Regions from separate parts of the Salmonella sp. HY31 genome, predicted to be linked through region 2. Evidence: predicted binding sites of a transcription regulator. Region 2 holds the regulator's gene; each other region holds the start of a gene.
The links. The regulator LexA, encoded in region 2, represses DNA repair genes until DNA is damaged. The targets are predictions, from matches to a motif close to TNCTGTATGTACATACAGNA.
Positions count from the first base shown of each region.

Region 1: the regulator LexA is predicted to act here: its motif matches at 3,481-3,500, upstream of uvrA (excinuclease ABC subunit UvrA).
Region 3: the regulator LexA is predicted to act here: its motif matches at 2,332-2,351, upstream of sbmC (DNA gyrase inhibitor SbmC).
Region 4: the regulator LexA is predicted to act here: its motif matches at 3,218-3,237, upstream of ACE15A_RS09520 (metal-dependent hydrolase).

Region 1 is NZ_CP170479.1:610,674-616,168, forward strand. It holds gene ACE15A_RS02785 (MotA/TolQ/ExbB proton channel family protein) at 1-660, opposite strand, end outside; gene ACE15A_RS02790 (hypothetical protein) at 657-1,304, opposite strand; gene ssb1 (single-stranded DNA-binding protein SSB1) at 2,803-3,333, opposite strand; gene uvrA (excinuclease ABC subunit UvrA) at 3,581-5,495, shown strand, end outside.
Region 2 is NZ_CP170479.1:476,891-482,385, forward strand. It holds gene plsB (glycerol-3-phosphate 1-O-acyltransferase PlsB) at 76-2,496, opposite strand; gene ACE15A_RS02280 (diacylglycerol kinase) at 2,667-3,035, shown strand; gene lexA (transcriptional repressor LexA) at 3,144-3,752, shown strand; gene dinF (MATE family efflux transporter DinF) at 3,928-5,259, shown strand; gene ACE15A_RS02295 (hypothetical protein) at 5,249-5,362, shown strand; gene ACE15A_RS02300 (CsbD family protein) at 5,384-5,495, shown strand, end outside.
Region 3 is NZ_CP170479.1:1,741,878-1,747,372, reverse strand. It holds gene pduX (L-threonine kinase PduX) at 1-57, shown strand, start outside; gene ACE15A_RS08060 (DUF496 family protein) at 91-426, opposite strand; gene ACE15A_RS08055 (FUSC family protein) at 671-1,729, opposite strand; gene sbmC (DNA gyrase inhibitor SbmC) at 1,848-2,315, opposite strand; gene dacD (serine-type D-Ala-D-Ala carboxypeptidase DacD) at 2,460-3,632, opposite strand; gene phsC (thiosulfate reductase cytochrome B subunit) at 3,756-4,520, opposite strand; gene phsB (thiosulfate reductase electron transport protein PhsB) at 4,517-5,095, opposite strand; gene phsA (thiosulfate reductase PhsA) at 5,110-5,495, opposite strand, start outside.
Region 4 is NZ_CP170479.1:2,023,082-2,028,576, forward strand. It holds gene katE (catalase HPII) at 1-525, opposite strand, end outside; gene cedA (cell division activator CedA) at 743-985, shown strand; gene tcyP (cystine/sulfocysteine:cation symporter) at 1,088-2,479, opposite strand; gene ACE15A_RS09520 (metal-dependent hydrolase) at 2,616-3,215, opposite strand; gene hxpB (hexitol phosphatase HxpB) at 3,353-4,021, opposite strand; gene ACE15A_RS09530 (YniB family protein) at 4,170-4,706, shown strand; gene ACE15A_RS09535 (fructosamine kinase family protein) at 4,764-5,495, opposite strand, start outside.

The DNA.
Region 1 (5,495 bases), 130 kb from region 2:
CTTAATTTCAGCAGAAATAAGAGCATAAGAACTACGAACAAAAACACTTTGGGATGTTAGAAGAATAGCACACACAACCCCATAGATAGATGAAACAAAAGCAGTATTCATTCCTTTCAATGGTTCAGAAAGCGATGCCACCATCGTAACAATCATATGTAAAGTATTACTGGAACTTTCTCCACCAACTCCTGATGGGGTGCTCAATAGATTGCCTATTGATCCAATAGTAATAGACAAGCCTGCAAATGTTCCTAATAAACCAATTAGAGTAGAGACATTACTACAACTCATAATAAATGATAATCGTTGATTACGAGCTGTCGACACACTATCATCTAACTCTATTAATAAATTGGAATCACACTTCATGAAATCATCAGCAAAAATGACCTGATTAAGACTGGAAAGTGTAGAGCTTTTTTTATTGGCATTATTGGTAGTTAAAATTTCTCTTGCATCGCAATTTTTAAATACGGTAAATAATGTGCATACAGATCCCATAATATAGATAGCGATAATAACACTGTTATAGATCGCAGATACCATGAAATTATCAAAAACGTAACCCCTAATCCCATCAAAAGACAAAGCAATAAAAGGAATTATTGCGATAAGGAAACAGGTAAAGAAATAGCGATACTTATTTATAGATTTCACTCTGACACCTTTTTATCGACAGTTGTAATAATGGCTTTGCCACCTACTCCTGAAGTTCCTGAATTAACACTCATATCAATATCTACCTCAGGGCAGATTATCTTAATTTCTTTCATTAAAATAATCCCTCGTTCGTAGCCCAAACGCAAAGAGTCCGAATAAGAAATATCCGACTGAGGAACAATCATTTCTATTAATAATTTATTATTTCCATGCTCTTTTAACCAAGCGGTTAATTTTTTTATATCCTCCTCTGAAAAGCTTCTTAACCTACCGTAATAGGTAATAATAAATTCCTTTTCTGTCGCGGTCATATCAACCCGTTGCCCATTAGCGATATCATAGATACCCTTTTCTTTCCCCGTTTTTTCAGTAGTGCCACTAAAGTTCCTTTCATCAATGGCTTTCGTTTTATCTATTTCATCTACTTTAGTAGATTCGTTTATAACTTCTTTTTCATCCTTAATTTCTTTAGCATTAGGATTGATATTTTCTGCATTACTTGTTTTATATACCTTAATTGAGTTATCGTACATAATAAGCATGTTGTTAAGTGCAAATACCAACATGAGAAATATGAATATACATAGCACTGTTGAAAATGTATCAACAAAACTAGGCCACGGATTACCTTCGTCTTCCATGTCAACTCCTGATATTACACAGCGGGTAAAAAGATATTTTAGGATATAGAGAAATAAAAGAGATTGAGACTTTGGGGGGATGGAACGCTACCGCCCTTGGCTTTCAGCTACCAATGTACTTTTAGACGTTATGATTTTCTGGCATTATTTGTCTTTATAAATATGGACATGATAATACCGTGTATGTATCAAAATTAAGGTGCGTTATTTTTTAACTAAATAACTTCACTTTTTCTTTGCTTATGCTGTTTTAGTTAAATAGTTTTCATCGAAAATTACCCTACCCACTCGACAAAAAATAGCTATTCCAGAATATAGATTTAAATTCTGTAAATAATATTATTAGCTAAATATTTAATATGGGAACGGTTTGCAAATCGCACCCCCATCAATATAAATCATATCGTATAGAAATAGGATCTCCTTATGTAAAATTAATGTTTCATTATTAAAGCATAAGAAAATAGGGACTTCAATATACGTAAAATTGCCAGTGCAAATCAGACCAGTGAGAGTAATAATTATTAACAATAAAAGAAAAGGCCAAAAACGGTCTTTTATTTATATAAAAATAGCCACAAACCACGATTTATGCTCCTTAACGTGGAGCATAACCATAAATAGGTATGCGATAATAGAAAGTCATTTACCCAAAAAGGATATTTATGTATCTATAACTTGTACGGTAAAAAAAATCTCACATATTAAAAACGTCTATTTTTTGCGAAAAAGTATTCATAAATTACATAATAATAACGTCGCTACACGAAACTATTCTGATTGTATTAAGATGATAAGAGCGCAAATCTATAGAAGGGGCATAAGTACTAAGTCTGAGGGGGTGCCAAATCTTCCAGGAAAAATTAGATCATTATGCAATGATGGCTGGTCATCGAGAGTGTTATGAAGGGGCGAGTAACTCACTTCCGGTACAGAAGTGTAACGGTATGCTCTGCCATCTCTCCATCCGAATATCATTCCTATATTTTCACCTCCTCCCTGTCATCTCATTTACTGACAAAACTACCTTATCCAGGAAAGAACTCAGTAAAGCATCAGTACGCCTTGTACTTAATATATTATCGCGTACAAAGGTAGCCGTAGTATCCATCTCTTACGGAGCACGAAAAATGGAGTAAAGCCAGCCGGTAATATTTTAATTGAATAATAAATCTGATTTTATCTTAATAATTTCAGATAGATAAGTATGAATAATACTCAGTAATAATTTTTTACACCGGGAAAGAGAACGCAGAATGCGTCTTTTGAATTTATCGTTTGGAAACGTCAAACAGGAATTGACGATGGTACCTGTTCGATACATGAGAGGAGGGCTAGCACTCTTCGGATAGTGGTCGACGCACAGAAAAATCCATCTACAACTATCCTTTTTCTGACCAGTTGCCTTCCCGCCCAGAGATTCAAACCTAATTCTGAGCGAGAGGCAACCTGAGATTCTTTCAAAACATGAAAATAATGCTTTGATTTAAAAAGATAATCAGAATGGAATGTCGTCGTCAAAATCCATTGGCGGTTCGTTAGACGGCGCTGGCGCGGATTGCTGTGGACGCGACTGCGCGCCGCCGCTGAACTGGTTGCCGCCCTGCGGCTGCTGAGGTTGTTGCGGCTGGCCCCAACCGCTCTGCTGCTGACCGCCTGCCGGTGCGCCGCCGCCCTGGCGACCACCCAGCATCTGCATCACGCCGCCGATCTGCGGAACGTTAATTTCAGTCGTATAGCGTTCCTGACCACTCTGATCGGTCCATTTACGGGTACGTAGTTGACCTTCGATATACACCTGAGAACCTTTACGCAGATATTCGCCGGCCACTTCCGCCAGTTTGCCGAACATCACCACCCGGTGCCATTCCGTTTGCTCTTTCATTTCGCCGGTCTGCTTATCGCGCCAGGATTCAGAAGTAGCCAGCGTTAAGTTGGCGACAGCGCCGCCACTCGGCATATAGCGTACTTCCGGGTCCTGGCCCAGATTACCAACGAGAATCACCTTGTTTACGCCTCTGCTGGCCATGATTGAGTCTCCTGAATACGTTTCATAAATAGTGTAAACGCGTGAGTGTACCATTTCCACGTAGCATTTTAATAGCTGCGATGCAGGTTCCAGTTCACTCGCGCGAACCTCATATTGTTACATACTTTAGCTGAAGATGCATTCCAATACTGTATATTCAAACAGGTTAAATTGTGTCATAATTAGCCGTTTCTGCCGTTTGTCCTTCAAACAAACCAGGCATCCGAGTCTCTACCGGGAAAGGTGAATGGATAAGATCGAAGTTCGGGGCGCCCGCACCCATAATCTCAAAAATATTAACCTCGTCATCCCGCGCGACAAACTGATTGTCGTGACCGGGCTTTCGGGTTCAGGCAAATCCTCACTGGCTTTCGACACTCTGTATGCCGAAGGGCAGCGTCGTTACGTTGAATCGCTCTCCGCTTACGCGCGGCAGTTTTTGTCGCTCATGGAAAAACCGGATGTCGACCATATTGAGGGGCTGTCGCCCGCGATCTCAATTGAACAGAAATCGACATCTCACAACCCGCGCTCTACGGTGGGTACCATTACCGAGATCCACGACTACCTGCGCCTGCTGTTTGCCCGCGTGGGCGAGCCGCGTTGTCCGGATCATGACGTGCCGCTGGCGGCGCAAACCGTTAGCCAGATGGTCGATAACGTGCTGTCACAGCCGGAAGGCAAACGTCTGATGCTGCTGGCGCCGATTATTAAAGAGCGTAAAGGCGAACACACCAAAACGCTGGAAAATCTGGCAAGCCAGGGTTACATTCGCGCCCGTATTGACGGCGAAGTGTGCGATCTCTCCGATCCGCCGAAGCTGGAGCTGCAAAAGAAACACACCATTGAGGTGGTGATCGATCGCTTCAAAGTTCGTAACGATCTTTCCCAACGCCTGGCGGAGTCGTTCGAAACGGCGCTGGAATTATCCGGCGGCACGGCGGTTGTTGCCGATATGGACGATGAGAAAGCGGAGGAGCTTCTGTTCTCCGCCAATTTTGCCTGTCCGATTTGCGGCTACAGTATGCGCGAACTGGAACCGCGTCTGTTCTCGTTCAACAACCCGGCAGGCGCCTGCCCGACCTGTGACGGCCTCGGCGTTCAGCAATATTTCGATCCAGACCGCGTGATCCAGAATCCCGACCTGTCGTTGGCAGGCGGCGCGATTCGTGGTTGGGATCGTCGCAATTTTTACTACTTTCAGATGCTCAAGTCGCTGGCGGAGCACTATAAGTTCGATGTGGATGCGCCGTGGGCAAGCCTCAGCGCCAACGTACACAAAGTCGTGCTGTACGGTTCTGGCAAAGAGAACATCGAATTTAAATATATGAACGATCGCGGCGATACCTCCGTGCGCCGCCATCCATTCGAAGGCGTGCTGCATAATATGGAGCGCCGTTATAAAGAGACGGAATCCAGCGCGGTGCGCGAAGAGCTGGCGAAATTCATCAGTAATCGCCCCTGCGCCAGCTGTGAAGGAACGCGACTGAATCGCGAAGCGCGCCATGTATTTGTGGAAAATACGCCGCTGCCCGCTATTTCCGATATGAGCATCGGCCATGCGATGGATTTTTTCACTAATCTCAAGCTTTCCGGGCAACGGGCAAAAATCGCCGAAAAAGTGCTAAAAGAGATCGGCGATCGCCTCAAGTTTCTGGTAAACGTTGGTCTGAACTATCTCACGCTCTCCCGCTCGGCAGAGACGCTTTCCGGCGGCGAAGCCCAGCGTATTCGTCTGGCGAGCCAGATAGGCGCCGGGTTAGTCGGCGTGATGTATGTGCTGGATGAACCGTCCATCGGTCTGCACCAGCGCGATAATGAGCGGCTGCTGGGTACGCTGATTCATCTGCGCAATCTCGGCAATACCGTGATTGTGGTGGAACACGATGAAGACGCTATCCGCGCCGCCGACCATGTGATTGATATTGGCCCCGGCGCAGGCGTTCACGGCGGCGAGGTGGTGGCGGAAGGCCCGCTGGAAGCCATTATGGCGGTACCGGAATCGCTGACTGGCCAGTACATGAGCGGTAAACGCAAAATTGAAGTGCCGAAACAACGCGTGCCGGCAAATCCAGAAAAAGTGCTCAAACTCACCGGCGCGCGCGGCAACAACCTGAAAGATGTGACCCTTACGCTACCGGTAGGGCTGTTTACCTGTATCA
Region 2 (5,495 bases):
TGCAAACCCAAAATTTTCAATACGTCATATCAGTCGCCCGATAAGCTTGCGTCATCGGGCATTTCAGGCGCTGGCTTACTCGCCCTGCGTCGCGCTTTCAATCGTCAGACGGACATCAGAGGTAATCAGATCGGCAAGCATCTGATATATCTTCATCGTTTCTGCTGGTTCGGCATCGCCGGTATCACTGATATAGCCCTCATCCCGTAGCGTTAGCACTAATGAACTGAACACCGCCTTGTCGAAAAACTCCGGCGCGTTAATACCGTGCAGGACAGACAGACGTTGCGCCACGGTACGGCTTTCTTTCTCCAGCGTACTGCGGTTGATGGACGGATTGGCGCTCAACAGCCAGAACGTAATGGCATAACGCTGTAGCGTTTCGCGCGCGCCCGCCGCCAGCAGTTGCAGCGTACGGGAATGCGCCGGGTTGATATGCAGTTCGTCGTCCTGCACGGTAATCAGCCCCTGACGCTGCATTTCACTGGCCAGTGCGTCAATCACCGCAGCTAACTCCTCGCGCTCCCAGCGCAGGAACAGCTCCGCTTTTAACATCGGATAGAGCGCTTCAACATGCTGCTGCAACGCATCACGCGAAATGCGGCGATGCTGGGTGATAATCGCCGCCATCAGCGAAGGCATAATCAACATATGCGCGATGTTGTTGCGATAGTAGGTCATCAACACTGCCTGCTCGCGCGGCAGGATGATGATATCGCCAATGGTGTCTTTCTCGACCTCAAACTTATTCATCTGCAGCGCGTGAGCGATGAGCTCGTCAGCGCTGGCGGCAGGAACGGTTGAGTCCGTAGAATAAGGGACATTGCGCATCAGATCGAGATAACAATCGAGCTGCTCGGTAAGCTGCTCGCGGGTGAGCGAGCGCTGACGCGACGCCAACAGCGCGGTACAACACAGGTTCATCGCGTTTGCCGCGCCAGCGTTGTTAATACGCACCATCAGATCGGCGGCGATACTATTTACCGTCGGCGTCAGCCAGGCCGGGCGTATTGCCTCTATAGGGTCGATAGATTCGCGCCACTCCGGCACATGCTGATTCAGGTACGTCATAAGCGGCATCGGTTCGCCAAAGTTAACGTAGCCCTGACCCAGATTGCGCAGCTTGCTCAGACCGCGCAGCATCTGCGGCAGACTCTCTTTCTCTTTTGTCGCGCCGCGCAGTTCTTTAGCATAGGTTCCCACTTCCATGACGTGCTCATAGCCGATGTAAATAGGCACTAACGTAATTGGACGGGTACCGCCGCGCAGCATCGCCTGGATAGTCATCGACAGTGTGCCGGTTTTCGGATCTAACAAACGTCCGGTACGCGAACGTCCTCCTTCGACAAAATATTCTACGGAGTAGCCGCGGCTGAACAGCTCGCCCAGATATTCGCGAAAGACGGTGGAATAGAGTTTATTCCCCTTAAAGGTGCGACGAATAAAGAACGCGCCCAGACGGCGGAAAATCGGGCCAGCGGGCCAGAAGTTAAGGTTGATACCGGCGGCAATATGCGGCGGAACCAGTCCCTGATGGTACAGCACATAAGAAAGGAGCAAATAGTCCATATGGCTGCGGTGACAGGGCACATAGACGATTTCATGCCCGTCGTGCGCCAGTTGGCGTACGCGCTCGGCGTTATGCACGTTAATCCCCTGGTAAAGCCGGTTCCAGGTAAACCCCAAAATCCTGTCGGTCAAACGAATCATCTCGTAAGAGAAGTTCGCCGCGATCTCTTCCATCAGCGCAATGGCGTTTTGCTGCGCTTTTTCATGAGAGATTTTCTTACTGCGCGCTTCGTCTTCTACCGCGCGGGCGATAGCTTTCGAGGCCAGCAGTTTGTTAAATAGATCCTGACGGGCGGGCAGGCGTGGGCCAACAGCCGCCAGGCGCTGGCGAGCAAAGTGCATACGCGCCACGCGCGCCAGTTTCTGTGCGATGATTTTATCGGTGCCGTGTTCATCAGCCATGCGACGTAATGAGACGGACGGCGAGAATCGGACAAAGCTATCGCGACCCAGCCAGGAGATGGCAAAAAATTTCTGTACGCCGTTCAGCATACGTAGAGGCGGGTTCTCTTCTCCCTTTTCACGACCCGGAGCGCGGCCAAACATCACGGAAACGGGCACCATCTGCACGTCCAAAGCCGGATTACTACGATGCAGATCGAGATAATCGTGAAAAAGTTTCACCGACTCTTCTTTTGGCGTGTAATACGTAAAGACGCGCGGGCCGCCGTGAATAAATACATAGCGCGGCAACAGCGCGCCGTCGATCTCCAGCGGCTCCAGCGGATCCGGGAGATCGTGCGCCAGACATTGAGCGCGCAGCGTCAGTAAGTCCGCTTTTGAGTTGTATGGCAAGACATACATAATGGGACGAGAAGTATCGAGCCCCAATTCCTGAGCGGGTTCCGCCGGAATAGACTTGCTTTTTACCAGTATGCTTAATGGTAAATTCAGTAATTTGTAGTAAATTCGTGGCCAGCCGGACATAAACGATGTAAAGCCTCTGGTTAATAATGCAAATGCGCTGCAAGGATATCAGAAAGTTTAGCGAATTTCTGTTGTATCCCGTCATACTTCGCGCTGCGTTACGGTAGTCCGAATCGTGCGGGGCAACCGTATAATGTCATTGACGTTAATAATGTAAAAAGGTTCTTTTGATGGCCAATAATACCACTGGATTTACCAGAATTATCAAAGCGGCAGGGTATTCCTGGAAAGGATTTCGCGCCGCATGGACTCACGAAGCTGCGTTTCGCCAGGAAAGCCTCGCGGTATTGCTGGGCATCGTCATCGCCTGCTGGCTGGATGTGGATGCGATTACCCGTGTGTTATTGATAGGTTCCGTTTTACTTATCATGATTGTTGAAATCCTCAACAGCGCTATTGAAGCGGTCGTTGATCGCATTGGTTCTGAATACCATGAGCTTTCCGGCCGCGCGAAAGATATGGGATCGGCTGCGGTACTGCTGTCTATTTTCGTTGCCCTGATGACCTGGGGCATCCTGTTATGGTCACATTTTCGATAAAGGTTCCAAATTTTATAAATCTCTTGTTTTTTGCGCCGTTTGTGGTTCCAAAATCACCTTTAACTGTATATACTCACAGCATGACTGTATATACACCCAGGGGGCGGAATGAAAGCGTTAACGGCCAGGCAACAAGAGGTGTTTGATCTCATTCGGGATCACATCAGCCAGACAGGTATGCCACCGACGCGTGCGGAAATCGCGCAGCGTTTGGGGTTCCGTTCCCCAAACGCTGCGGAAGAACACCTTAAAGCGCTGGCGCGCAAAGGGGTGCTTGAAATCGTTTCCGGCGCATCGCGAGGCATCCGTCTGTTACAGGAAGAAGAGGACGGATTACCGCTTGTCGGGCGTGTCGCGGCGGGCGAGCCGCTTCTGGCGCAGCAGCATATTGAAGGCCATTATCAGGTCGATCCTTCTTTATTCAAACCCAGCGCCGATTTCCTGCTGCGCGTGAGCGGTATGTCGATGAAAGACATCGGTATTATGGATGGGGATTTGCTGGCGGTACATAAAACGCAGGACGTGCGCAATGGCCAGGTGGTTGTCGCTCGCATTGACGATGAAGTGACAGTAAAACGCCTGAAAAAGCAGGGCAATAAAGTGGAGCTGCTGCCGGAAAACAGCGAGTTTACACCGATAGTGGTGGATCTGCGCGAGCAAAGCTTTACGATTGAAGGGCTGGCGGTAGGTGTTATTCGCAACGGGGAATGGTTGTAATCTCTTAATCTCCTTGTACGCCGCCATCCGGCAATCTTGTAGCCTGATGGCGCTGTGCTTATCAGGCCTACGGGAATGCAGTTGCTGAAATGATTAATTTGTAGGCCGGATAAGGTGTTACGCTGCCATCCGGCAATGCGCACGTTTCGTTTAACTCCTTGTCAGGCTTTTCTCCATGCCGTTTTTTACCTCTTCTGATAAAGCTCTCTGGCGTCTTGCGTTGCCGATGATTTTTTCTAACATCACCGTTCCCTTACTGGGACTGGTCGATACGGCGGTGATTGGTCATCTGGACAGCCCGGTTTACCTGGGCGGTGTGGCGGTGGGCGCGACTGCCACCAGCTTTCTTTTCATGCTGCTGCTATTTCTACGTATGAGTACTACCGGGCTAACGGCGCAGGCATTTGGCGCCAAAAATCCACTGGCGTTAGCCCGGGCGCTCATTCAGCCGTTGTTACTGGCGCTGGGCGCTGGCGTGATGATTGTGCTATTTCGCACGCCGCTTATCGAGCTGGCTTTACATATTGTCGGCGGGAACGACGCTGTCCTGGTACAGGCGAGACAATTCCTTGAAATTCGTTGGCTAAGCGCTCCCGCGTCACTGGCGAATCTGGTGCTGCTCGGTTGGCTGTTAGGCGTCCAGTATGCGCGGGCACCCGTTATCTTGTTGGTCGTGGGCAATATCCTCAACATCACGCTCGACCTGTGGCTGGTGATGGGGCTTCATATGAACGTGCAGGGTGCCGCCCTGGCGACGGTCATCGCAGAATATGCCACGTTACTGATCGGCTTCATGATGGTGCGTAAAGTTCTCCATCTCCGCGGCGTGTCGCTGGATATGCTAAAACAGGCCTGGCGCGGCAACGTGCGCCGTCTTTTGGCGCTCAATCGCGATATCATGCTGCGCTCATTGCTCCTTCAGCTTTGTTTTGGCGCAATCACGGTGTCAGGCGCGCGGCTGGGCAGCGATATTATCGCAGTAAATGCAGTACTGATGACATTACTCACCTTTACGGCCTATGCGCTGGACGGCTTTGCTTATGCGGTAGAAGCGCACTCCGGTCAGGCTTACGGCGCGCGTGACGGTAGCAAGCTACTGGATGTCTGGCGAGCGGCGTGTCGCCAGTCAGGAATTGTGGCCTTGTTGTTTTCCACAGTCTATGCCCTGGCAGGCGAACATATTGTCGCGTTACTGACCTCATTGCCGCAAATACAGCTACTGGCGGATCGGTATCTTCTCTGGCAGGTGGTATTACCGCTGGTGGGCGTATGGTGCTATCTGCTTGACGGCATGTTTATTGGCGCGACGCGCGCCGCCGAAATGCGCAATAGCATGGCGGTCGCTGCGGGAGGATTTGCGCTAACGCTCTTCGCCCTGCCGGTATTAGGAAATCATGGTTTATGGCTGGCATTAACCGTGTTTCTGGCGCTTCGCGGTCTGTCGTTGGCCCTTATCTGGCGTCGTCACTGGCGCGAGGGTACATGGTTTGCCAGTCGTGACGGTTAAAAATTCTGAATATAAAACCGAAGTCCGAATTCCTGCCTACAATTACTATCACGTCCAGCAGAAATTGCAGTGCATTTGGGCGAATAACACTTGCTATTCCTAACCGAATGATGAGGACAAGATGATGAATAAAGACGAAGCCGGCGGTAACTGGAAACAGTTTAAAGGTAAAATGAAAGAACAATGGGGCAAACTGACCGATGACGATATGACCGTTATCGAAGGTAAACGCGATC
Region 3 (5,495 bases), 1.3 Mb from region 2:
CACTGGCCAAAACAACATTTACTCAAGATGGTAACTGGCGGGGTTAAACTGCAGTGAGAGCCCGATATAAGCTCCCACTGCCGTAGCGCATTATTCGGCTTTTACATCGGCGTGTTTCATTTCGCCCATCGCTTTCAGCTTCTTGGAAATGTCGCGACGCTCTTTGGAGATTTCGGCATTTTTGATGATGTAGTCATCAACGCGATCTTCATAGTCGCTTTTCATACTGGCGATGATGCCCTGAATCGCCTCAACGCTCATACCTGGCTTGATGTAGTCGCTCAGGTTGTCCAGCAGCAGCACACGCTTCTGGTTGTCACGGATCTTCTTCTCAATGTCCTGAATTTCACGCTGCAGTTTATTTTTGCGACGGAACAGACGAACAAACTCCAGCACGTCCTGGAAAGAAGGCTTGGTTGTTTCCATTTTTACACCCCTGATAATGTGAGATTCGGATTCGTTAAGCAACTGCTAGTGGATAAACATTACGTTTATCCCCGTCATACTTCAAGCCGCCAGAGGAAACACCGTTACGTCGCCGCCTGGGGAAACCTGAACGTTCGGGGATAAAATCGTTGCCAGTAACACTCATTTTATCCTTATATTAGTATCATACTCTTAATCTTTGCTGAATCGAAGCAGCAACGAATTCATTCGCCCCATCTGCTTTTTATTTGCGCAAAGCCCGGCAGATCAAATGCGAAAGCAGTTCCAACTGTCGGGCCGTTTCCATACTTAGCCAAACATAGCCGTGGATGGGGGTTTCAGCCACCGCGTCGCCCTGCTGCTCGTTCATTAGCTGCCGCAACTCGGCAGCAATATCATTCAGTTTACCAGTGTTTGCCAGTACCGGTTGCGGGTTGCCTTCATACAACGCGTGGGCGATCGTTAACAAGGTTTGCTGCGTCATCTGCTGGGTTTCACGCAATGTGTGCGCGTTAAGCATCACAAAATGACTGGCGCGCGTCGCCCAGTGGGCATTGATTTGTAATTCCAGCATACAAACCAGATTACGGTTGATGGTCTGAATAGCCTCGAAAATAGATTTTTGTATCCGGGTTTCTTTACTGGCGGGCGTTATCAGCCCACGCATTTTGACGACATCGTTCAGCAACTGTTGCAAATGTTTATCCAACCGGGGGCGCTCCAGCAAATTCGGCGACAGCGCCGCCTGATACACCCGATTATACGCCGTGACGCAATGCGCCAGTTGGATGCGCCAGTGCAAAAAGGCGCGCTGGGGCCAGATGCCGGTAAACAACATCGCCAGTAGCGACCCCAAAATCACATCCCCGCCACGCCATAATGCCGTATCCATATCGCCAGCGGGAGCGCCGACAACAACCGCAAGCGTTATACCTATCAATAGCGCCTGATACGGTTTTTTCCCTAAGGCCAGCCACCCGCATAAAAACATCGCTACCGCACACCACACCAGCATCAGCGGTAAGGAAAAGAGTTCCAGGCGTAGCGCCACCAGCCCCAACGCAGCGCCCAGAATCGTACCGCCTATGCGCTCAAAAGCGCGAGGCACTACATTTCCCCAGAACGAGATGGGCCCCATAATCACCACTAAAGTAATAAGCGGCCATGTGCCTTCGGGAATAGAAAACAGACGAACCAACAGAAAGGTAAGAATGAACGCCAGAGCAATACGTATACCATGCACGATGCGATAATGACGGTACAACCGTATTTCAAAGGGGCTTAATGACTTATCGGCACGCACTCTTACACTCCTTACGGGAATGGCAAAAAATGCATTGTACCTGCTTTATAGCAAAAATAGCGCACAGGCGGACGGAACAAATTATCCGTCCGCTATTTTCAGGTTGAAAACAAATCGATCACTTCCGCCGTACCGGAATATACATTTCAATATCCCAGTACCCGTCTTCGGCGCCGTTATTCAGATAGGTTTCAAAACAGGGCGCAGCGGCTATCTGATAAGCGTTGTCCTGTAGCAACGCGTCAAAAAACTGATACCACGGCGTCGCAAAGTCGTCATTTTCGACACGTGCGACAGCCGTTGCGTATTCGCCGCCTTCGATTTCAGTCACGATCGCGCCTTCGCTATTGTCCGGCAGGACAAAATTTTCCGCTACGGAAACAACGGTATCGCAGCGGAGTTTTTCCGCAGGCACTTCATCCGGATTATCGTAGTAAACGGCTATCCATTCGATCGGGACGATTTGATTTCCGTCTACCCACATCATCAGTTGTTCAAAACCCTGCTTTATGGTTTGTTCCCATGGGCCGACCATATGGAAACCGGCTATCTTACGTTTTTGTTCCTGCCTGATTTCGTAATCCATGCTGCCTCCACCATTACACTGTATTTATATACAGTGTAATTTTTAACTTTCAACGCCACAAGGATAACGTGATTATTATGTGAGCAGACTCGCACTCCTCCCTTTGCAAGCAGGAGTTTGAGGCGCATGGCGTGTGACAACGGCTTACGCTTTATGCTGAAAATAGTCGCTCAGACGAGAGAACATACCGCCTTTGCCCACCGATTCCAGAGTGACCAGCGGCCACTGGGCGACCAGTTTATCTCGATCGTAGAGCTCTATTTCACCTACCTGTTGATGAGCGGCGATTGGCGCCTCCAGCTCTTTTCTATCCAGCACATATTTTGCTTTGATATGCGGAATTTCCGCTTTAGGCAGTGCCATCCAGAAGTCCTGTTCCGTACCCAGCACAATCTTTTCTTTGTCTCCGTACCAGATCCGCTCGCTGCCCACTTTTTTGCCGCTGTGCAAAATCTGCACCGTTGCAAAGTTTTGCTGGCCCCACTGCAACAGTTTTCGCGCCTGTTCCTCACGGCCTTTCGAACTTTTCGCCCCCATCACGACGGCGATGAGTCGACGCTGTCCGTCCACCGCCGATGCGATAAGATTAAATCCCGCCCCCGATGTGTGTCCGGTTTTAAGCCCATCGATATGCATTGTCTTATCCCACAACAAGCCGTTGCGGTTCTGCTGCGTGATGCCGTTCCAGGTCAGGCTCTTCTCGCTGTACATGTGATAAAATTCAGGTTCGCCGTGAATAATCGCCCGGGAGAGTACGGCCAGGTCATATGCGGAACTATGTTGCCCCGGCGCATCCAGTCCGTGGACGGTTTCAAAATGGGTATCCTGTAAGTTAAGTTTTTTCACATAGCTGTTCATCATCGCCACAAACTGTGGCTGCCCGCCCGCGATATAATCCGCCAGTGCCACACAGGCATCGTTACCGGAATCCACAATTAAGCCACGGCTTAAATCACGTACCGACACGCGATCCCCTTCTTTTAAAAACATCAACGAGGAGCCGACAAAAACCGGATTATCCTTCGCCCAGGCGTCGCGCCCAACGGTGACGATATCGTCAGGACTGATACGATGACTATCGATGGCGCGATCGACGACGTAGCCCGTCATTAGCTTGGTGAGGCTGGCGGGATTGCGTTGCTGGTGTTCATTACCGGCGGTAAGAACCTGTCCCGTAGTGTAGTCCATCAACACCCAGGCGCCTGCATCAATGGCTGGCGGTTGGGGAGCAAAACTTACGGTATCAGCCGCAAGCGCAGGAGAAAGGTGCATCGCAAATAAAGAAGCGGCAATAAACAAACGGCGTTTCAACAGCATGTCCTCAGGATTGTCTCTATTTGCCGTTCTTTTTACGGAAGTTCGGTTAAACAAACATGGATAAATTGCAAGAAAATGTGACACAAGGCACATTTTCTTGCTTAATTTATTTTATGAATACGGTCAGACGGCGGGCTTATCCCCACGCGGCGCGGTACGATGACGGTGATAGCCGTCAACCATACTACGGAAGATTTGTCCCGGCGTGTCGCCTAGTGTACACAGATAGAGATGTGCGCAAATAAACAGTAAGCCGATGATAGCAAGCGCCATATGCAGCACCAGCATCACTGGGCCCAGACCCGCAACCTGCGGATAGAGACACAATAGACCTGTGATGATTAATAGCGGCACCAGCGCGTACATAATCGCCAGATATGCCAGTTGTTGCAGTGGATTAAACTTATTCTGCTCTGTTGCGGCAAACGGATGCGCCTCCCCTTTCATGATGCCAAAAAGGTAAAAACGCGTCTGACGTATGCAGCGCGTCACCAGTCCGGAAAAATTTACCCGATAGTGACGCCCGTTACCTGTGGTGAGGTTGATCAGCACAAACCCAACCCAGAAGGCCAGTAAGGCAAAACCACACCAGGTATGCACCTGTACCATTAGCGCTACAGGGCCGAGAGAAAAATGACCAAATAAACCGCTTAACAGTAACAAAACGAACAGTAACGCATTTCCCCAATGCCAACGGCGAATCGCTAGCGAGTAGAGATAGTCACGATGCTCTTCGCCGCCCGCCGTTTTTGGCGCCAGCATCCGGCGCAATAACGCATGGATAATCAGCCCGACAAGCATGAGCAGCACCACGACGCCTGCGTAAATTAACCACAGCGGCCAATAATCCGGTGCATAGTGTAGTTCCGCTCCCCAGATAGTATTCATGCTTTACCCTCCTGATGGACTTCTTTACGACGGTACAGACTGACTGCGCCGCTACGCGCCTCCTGCTGGCGGTAGACCTCTTTCTGACCGACCCAGCGCTGGATCTCGCTCTCATCCAGTCTGCCGAATTTCAGCGCGTCCGTTGGGCAAACGGATACGCACCCCGGAGACTGGCCAGCCGCCAGCCGCGTATCGGCACAGAAGTTACACTTGTCGGCGACGCCGGTTTGCGGATTCAGATAGCGCACATTGAAAGGACACGCGGCAACACAATAATCGCAGCCAATACAGCGCGATTTATCAACCTGCACGATCCCGTTTTCATCACGATATGACGCTCCGGTAGGACAAACGCTGACACACGGCGCATTGTCACAGTGCTGGCAGGAGACACGGACAAATTGAAAATGGGTTAGTGCGTCGGATGCCTGTTCAGGGGCGCGAATTTGTACCTGTACGCGGCTAAATCCCTCAGGTACGTCATTAAGCACTTTGCAGGCAACGGTACACGCCTGGCAGCCGATACAACGTTTTTCATCATGCAGCATGACGTACTGATTCGTTAAATGATTCATGGTTCCCTCCTCCCTCATGCCCGGCTCAGCGTCACGCCTGCGGTATGCACTACCGTACCGGATACCGGGCTCGTCACGTGCGGCAGTAAATTGCCGCAGTGGATGCCGTGTGTCGTCGCCGCCGTTTTGGCCCCAGCTTTAGCGCCAAATCCCATATAGACAAAAAGCGTGTCCGGGCGGATTCCGGGCGTCACCAGCGCCTTACCTTTCTCTTTACCCGTGGCATTTTCCAGCCAGATCTCATCGCCGGTCTTAATGCCTTTTTCTTGCGCCGTTTGCGGATGGACCCAGACCGCGTTATCCCACATTAGCTCGCTGAGTAAAGGTACGTACTGCGTCGCGCCATTGGTATGCACGGCCACCTTGCCCTGAATGAAGTAAAGCTCATTCTCTTTTTTAA
Region 4 (5,495 bases), 1.5 Mb from region 2:
GGTATCAGCAGACCCTGCACCGCCCTGTACTGTCGAAAAGCGAACAAAGACCGGGGTAATTTTCTGTGGATCGCACAGAAACGCGGCTTTCGTGATGTCGCTCAGGTCTTTATATGGCTGAAAATAGCCGTGTGCTGCAGAGCCGCGGGCGTGAACGATCCTCTCCGGGATACGCTCATGGTCAAAATGGGTAATTTTCTCGCGCAGGATAAAATCTTCCAGCAGCGTAGGGCCACGGCTGCCGGCGCGAAGAGAATTTTGATCGTCGGCGATGCGCACGCCCTGATTGGTGGTTAGCGCATAATTTTCGCTGCCTTTACGAAAGGCGTCGAGGGCGGTGAGCTTATCATTCGCGGTCTCGGGCGCTTTTAAGCTGCCGGGGGCCGTTGGTTGTGCGCCCGGCGTCGTCGGTTCTGGCGTGGGGCGATGTGAACCGTCTGATGGCGCCAGGGAATCCAGACCAGGCTGTGATTCACGGGTATCATGCACGGGGGACTGATGGGAGGATTTCTCATTATGCGACATTGAACTCGTCTCCTGCTTTCATCACTGAAATGGGCGTGGTAGTAGTCAAAATCACTCTAACTATAGAACATTTCAGCAATTATGCCGGGGGAGAGCGGAACGGCAGAAAAAGGCGCAACGGGGAAATCGCACGCGTGGGGCAGGACGTCGGGGGCGAAGATCGGCTAAAATAGTGTTTTTCTGATTTTTAGCCTTAGCCTCTTTTAGTGAAGCATTAATGATGAAACCTCTTCGCCAGCAAAATCGCCCGATTATTAGCTATATTCCGCGTGTTGAACCCGCGCCGCCGGAACATGCGATAAAAATGGATACGTTTCGCGACGTCTGGATACTGCGCGGTAAGTATGTTGCCTTTGTTCTGATGGGGGAGTCATTTCAACGGTCGCCCGCCTTTAGTGTGCCAGAATCGGCGCAGCGTTGGGCGAATCAGGTTCGCCAGGAAAACGAAATCGCTGACTAAGAAAAAACAAAAACGCCGGTACTGGAGACCGGCGTTTTTAGTGACAGACATTTTGAGTTGTTGAGCGTCGTGTCTCAAACGATGTGAACTGCCGATAATGTATTATCGATGCGCCAGTTCGGCGTCTTCTTCGCTATCGAGGATGGTTTTATCGGTCTGCTTCAACCACTGGCTGGTCAGCGTACCAGCGGTCATTGAGCCGCTCACGTTCAGTGCGGTACGGCCCATATCAATCAACGGTTCGACGGAGATTAACAGCGCGACCAGCGTGACCGGTAAGCCCATGGCAGGCAGCACAATCAGCGCGGCGAAGGTCGCGCCGCCGCCAACGCCGGCAACACCCGCCGAACTTACGGTAACGATACCCACCAGCGTGGCTATCCATACGGGGTCTAAGGGGTTGATGCCGACCGTCGGCGCAACCATTACCGCCAGCATCGCAGGATAAAGACCGGCGCAACCGTTTTGACCGATGGTTGCGCCAAAAGAGGCAGCAAAGCTGGCGATGGACTCCGGCACGCCCAGGCGGCGGGTTTGCGCTTCGACATTTAGGGGAATGGAGGCGGCGCTGGAGCGGCTGGTAAAGGCAAATGTCAGCACCGGCCATACCTTGCGGAAATATTTCAGCGGGCTAATCCCGTTCACGCCCAATAGTATGCCGTGAACCACAAACATTATCGCCAGACCAAGATATGACGCTACCACGAAGCTTCCAAGCTTAATGATGTCCTGCAGGTTAGAGCCGGCAACCACTTTAGTCATCAGCGCCAGTACGCCGTAAGGCGTAAGTTGCATCACCAGACGCACCAGCTTCATCACCCAGCTTTGCAGGGTATCGATAGCAACAAGCACGCGCTCGCCTTTTGGCGCATCATCTTTCAGCAGTTTGAGCGCGGCAACGCCCAGAAACGCGGCGAAAATCACCACGCTGATAATAGACGTAGGGTTTGCGCCAGTCAGATCCGCAAACGGGTTTTTCGGCACAAAAGAGAGCACCAGTTGCGGCACGCTGAGATCGGCCACTTTGCCGACATAACTCGTCTCAATGGCATTCAGACGCGCGGTTTCCGCGCCGCCCTGAACCAGACCTTCCGCCGTCAGTCCGAACAGATTGGTTACCAGCACGCCCACCAGCGCCGCGATAAGGGTAGTAAATAGCAGCGTGCCGATAGTCAGAAAACTGATTTTCCCCAATTGAGAGGCATTATGCAGTCGTGCCACGGCGCTTAAAATAGAGGCGAATACCAGCGGCATCACAATCATTTGCAGCAATTGCACATAACCGTTGCCGACAATATTGAACCACTGAATTGAGTCTTTTAACACCTGACTGTCAGCGCCATAAATGGTGTGCAGGGCCAGACCAAAGATCACGCCCATCACAAGGCCGACAAGTACTTTTTTAGCCAGACTCCACTGTTTATGACGGGCCTGCGCCAGTACAAACAGCAGAATGACGAACACCGCAATGTTCGCGATTAATGGAAAATTCATCCCCGTTCTCCTGATTTTTTTATTATGAAGCGATCTGTTTTAGCGATTCTGTTGGCGCAAGATTAGCAGAACTGTGAGCTGGCTCTTATATTCAAATGGAATGGTTTATGCCAAAAATGACTTTTACGTTGTTTTACTAATCAATCTGGTGATTTATAAAACGATTGAACTGCATTTGCAGGATAGTGATCATCTGCGAAGACCAGCGTATGGCGCTGTTTTCCGGAATCGACTGCGGCATCCACACTGCCCAGGCAAACAACGCCATACATAAAAATCGCTCCAGTTGATTGCCTTTGCGCGGCGCCAGAATAGGCAGGCGGAAACGCCAGCGGCACGGCCACAGTAAGGGAACGCCCGCGGGCGTGAGCATATCCGCGACGATATGGCTTAAATAGCCGAGTACCATGCCTTGCAGCGCATCCGCCGGGATAATCCACGTATCCGGTACCTTGAGATAAAAGGTCGCCAGTAGGGCAAAGACCGCCAGCAGGCTATGGGTAAACCCCCGGTGACCGAATGCTCGGGCGATCGGTTTCGATACCCATTTCAGGCGCTGACCCAGAAAAGATTTGGGGTGGTCGATATCCGGCAGCAGGCAGGTCAAAATAGCCGAAGGAATAATATGCCACCAGTCGCCCTGCGCAAGGACAGGCGTTAACTCGGCATTCTTGGCGAAAACCGCGCTGGCTATAGAAAAAAGAAGATGTCCTTCCGCCGTCATGATAAAACCCACCAAACTGTCAATTCATACAGTATAGGGTTTTTATACAGTAGGCGGAAGTGGTGACGTTGTAACTCTTTGTCTCTGTCAAAGCCGCTTGCCACTTGGCTCAGCGGCTAATCGACGGTTGACTTCGTTTCGGAAACATCTTAACCGAGTAGATGCGCCGCCGTCAGCCCCGTCAGCGAGTTAAGTTTGACATTCGCCAGCGCAAAGCGCGGATCATGCTGGTTTTCTTCTGCTGGCACTACAATGGCGCGCATTCGTGCCGCCTTAGCCGCGATTAAACCATTCACCGAATCCTCCAGCGCCACGCAGGTTAATGGATCAACGCCTAATTTGGCCGCACAATCCAGATAGACCTGCGGGTGCGGTTTGCTGTAGGGCAATTTTTCCGCAGAAGCCAGCGCGTCAAAACTGTCGCGTAGTTCAAACATGGTGAGCACTTTTTCCAGCATATGTAGCGGCGATGCCGAGGCCAGCCCTACTAATAGCCCCTGCGCTTTGCACAGCGCCACGGCCTCACGCACGCCCGGCAAAAGAGGGCGTGTCTCTTCGATAAGCGTAATCGCGCGGGCAATAACACGGTTTGTCACTTCCTGGCGATCGGGGCCGTTCCACGGTTGCTGCGCAAACCAGAGGTCCACAACCATATCAATGCGTAGCCCAAGCGTGTCGGGCAGCTCATGGCGTCGAGTAATATCTACGCCTAAACTTGCTATCACATCCAGTTCAGCGCGATCCCAGAGCGGTTCGGAATCGATCAGTAGTCCATCCATATCGAAAATTGCCGCAAGAATTTGACGCGGGGTTGACATCACAACCTCTCCTGTTGAGATTAAAAAATAACGGATTAAGCGTTCATTATGACTATGTTCTTAGTATATCGCCCTTAAAGATCAGGCGAAAATGGGAATCAACAGGTAGACTTAGGCCAAAACGACGCGTCTTTATCAAGGGGAACTCATGACGTATCAACAAGCTGGACGCATTGCAATCCTAAAAAGAGTTGTAGGGTGGGTTATTTTTATTCCGGCACTGCTTTCCACGCTCATCTCAGTCCTTAAATTTATGTATGCGCACAGTGAAAAGCAGGAGGGGATAAATGCGGTAATGCTGGATTTTACCCACGTAATGATAGACATGATGCGCGTGAATACGCCGTTTCTGAATGTTTTTTGGTACAACTCGCCGACGCCGAATTTTCAGGGAAGCCTGAATATCGGTTTCTGGCTCATTTTTATTCTGATTTTTGTCGGGCTGGCGATGCAGGATTCCGGCGCCAGAATGAGCCGCCAGTCGCGTTTTTTACGTGAAGGCGTGGAAGATCAGTTGATTCTGGAAAAAGCAAAAGGCGCGGAAGGGTTAACGCGTGAGCAGATAGAGTCACGTATCGTGGTGCCGCACCATACCATCTTTTTACAGTTTTTCCCGCTCTATATTTTGCCAGTCATTATTATCGTGCTCGGCTACTTTTTCTTTTCTTTATTAGGTTTCATGTAATCTGAAAAATGCCGGATAGCGTGTGGTATGCGAAGCGTATCCGGCATAGATCCGTACCTATACCGCAAGCAACCGATCCATCGCTTTTTGCGCAATGACCAGTTGTTGACCGCCAAACAGCCTTGCCCGATTAAGCAGGGTGTAGAGCTGGTAAATCGGCTGCCTGTCGAGAAAATCCAGCGGTAACGGCGAAACGGACTGATAGCCGTCATAAATCTGCGGTGGCTGATCGGTATGCAGCGGCAGCATCGCCAGATCACATTCTCTGTCGCCCCAATAGCAGGCTGGATCAAAGATATAGGGCCCGTCAGGGCCAAGCGCGCAGTTCGCTGACCATAGATCGCCATGCAAAAGAGAAGGCTGTGGTTGATGCGACGCCAGACGTTGCTGAACATGTTCAACAATGGCGTCAATATTACCAAAGGTAATGCCTTTTTCCGCGGCGAGTTCAAGCTGCCAGCCAATGCGCTGTTCGGCGAAAAAAGTCGACCAACGGCGTTGCCAGGTATTCGGCTGCGGCGTGGTAGAGAGCGCGTTGTCAAAATCGAGACCGAATTGTGGTTGATCGCTCCATTGGTGCAGGCGCGCCAGCTGTTGCCCAAGAATAAACGCATTATGAGCGTCCAGCGGGCGGGGCGGGAGATAGTCCATGACTAAAAAGCTGTAATCCCGATCCGAACCTACCGCCCATACCTTAGGCACAACAACGGTTTTACTGCGGGAGAGTAGCTCCAGCTGATCGGCTTCAGCGGTAAAACCGCGAAGCATTTCTCGTTCATCGCACTTCAC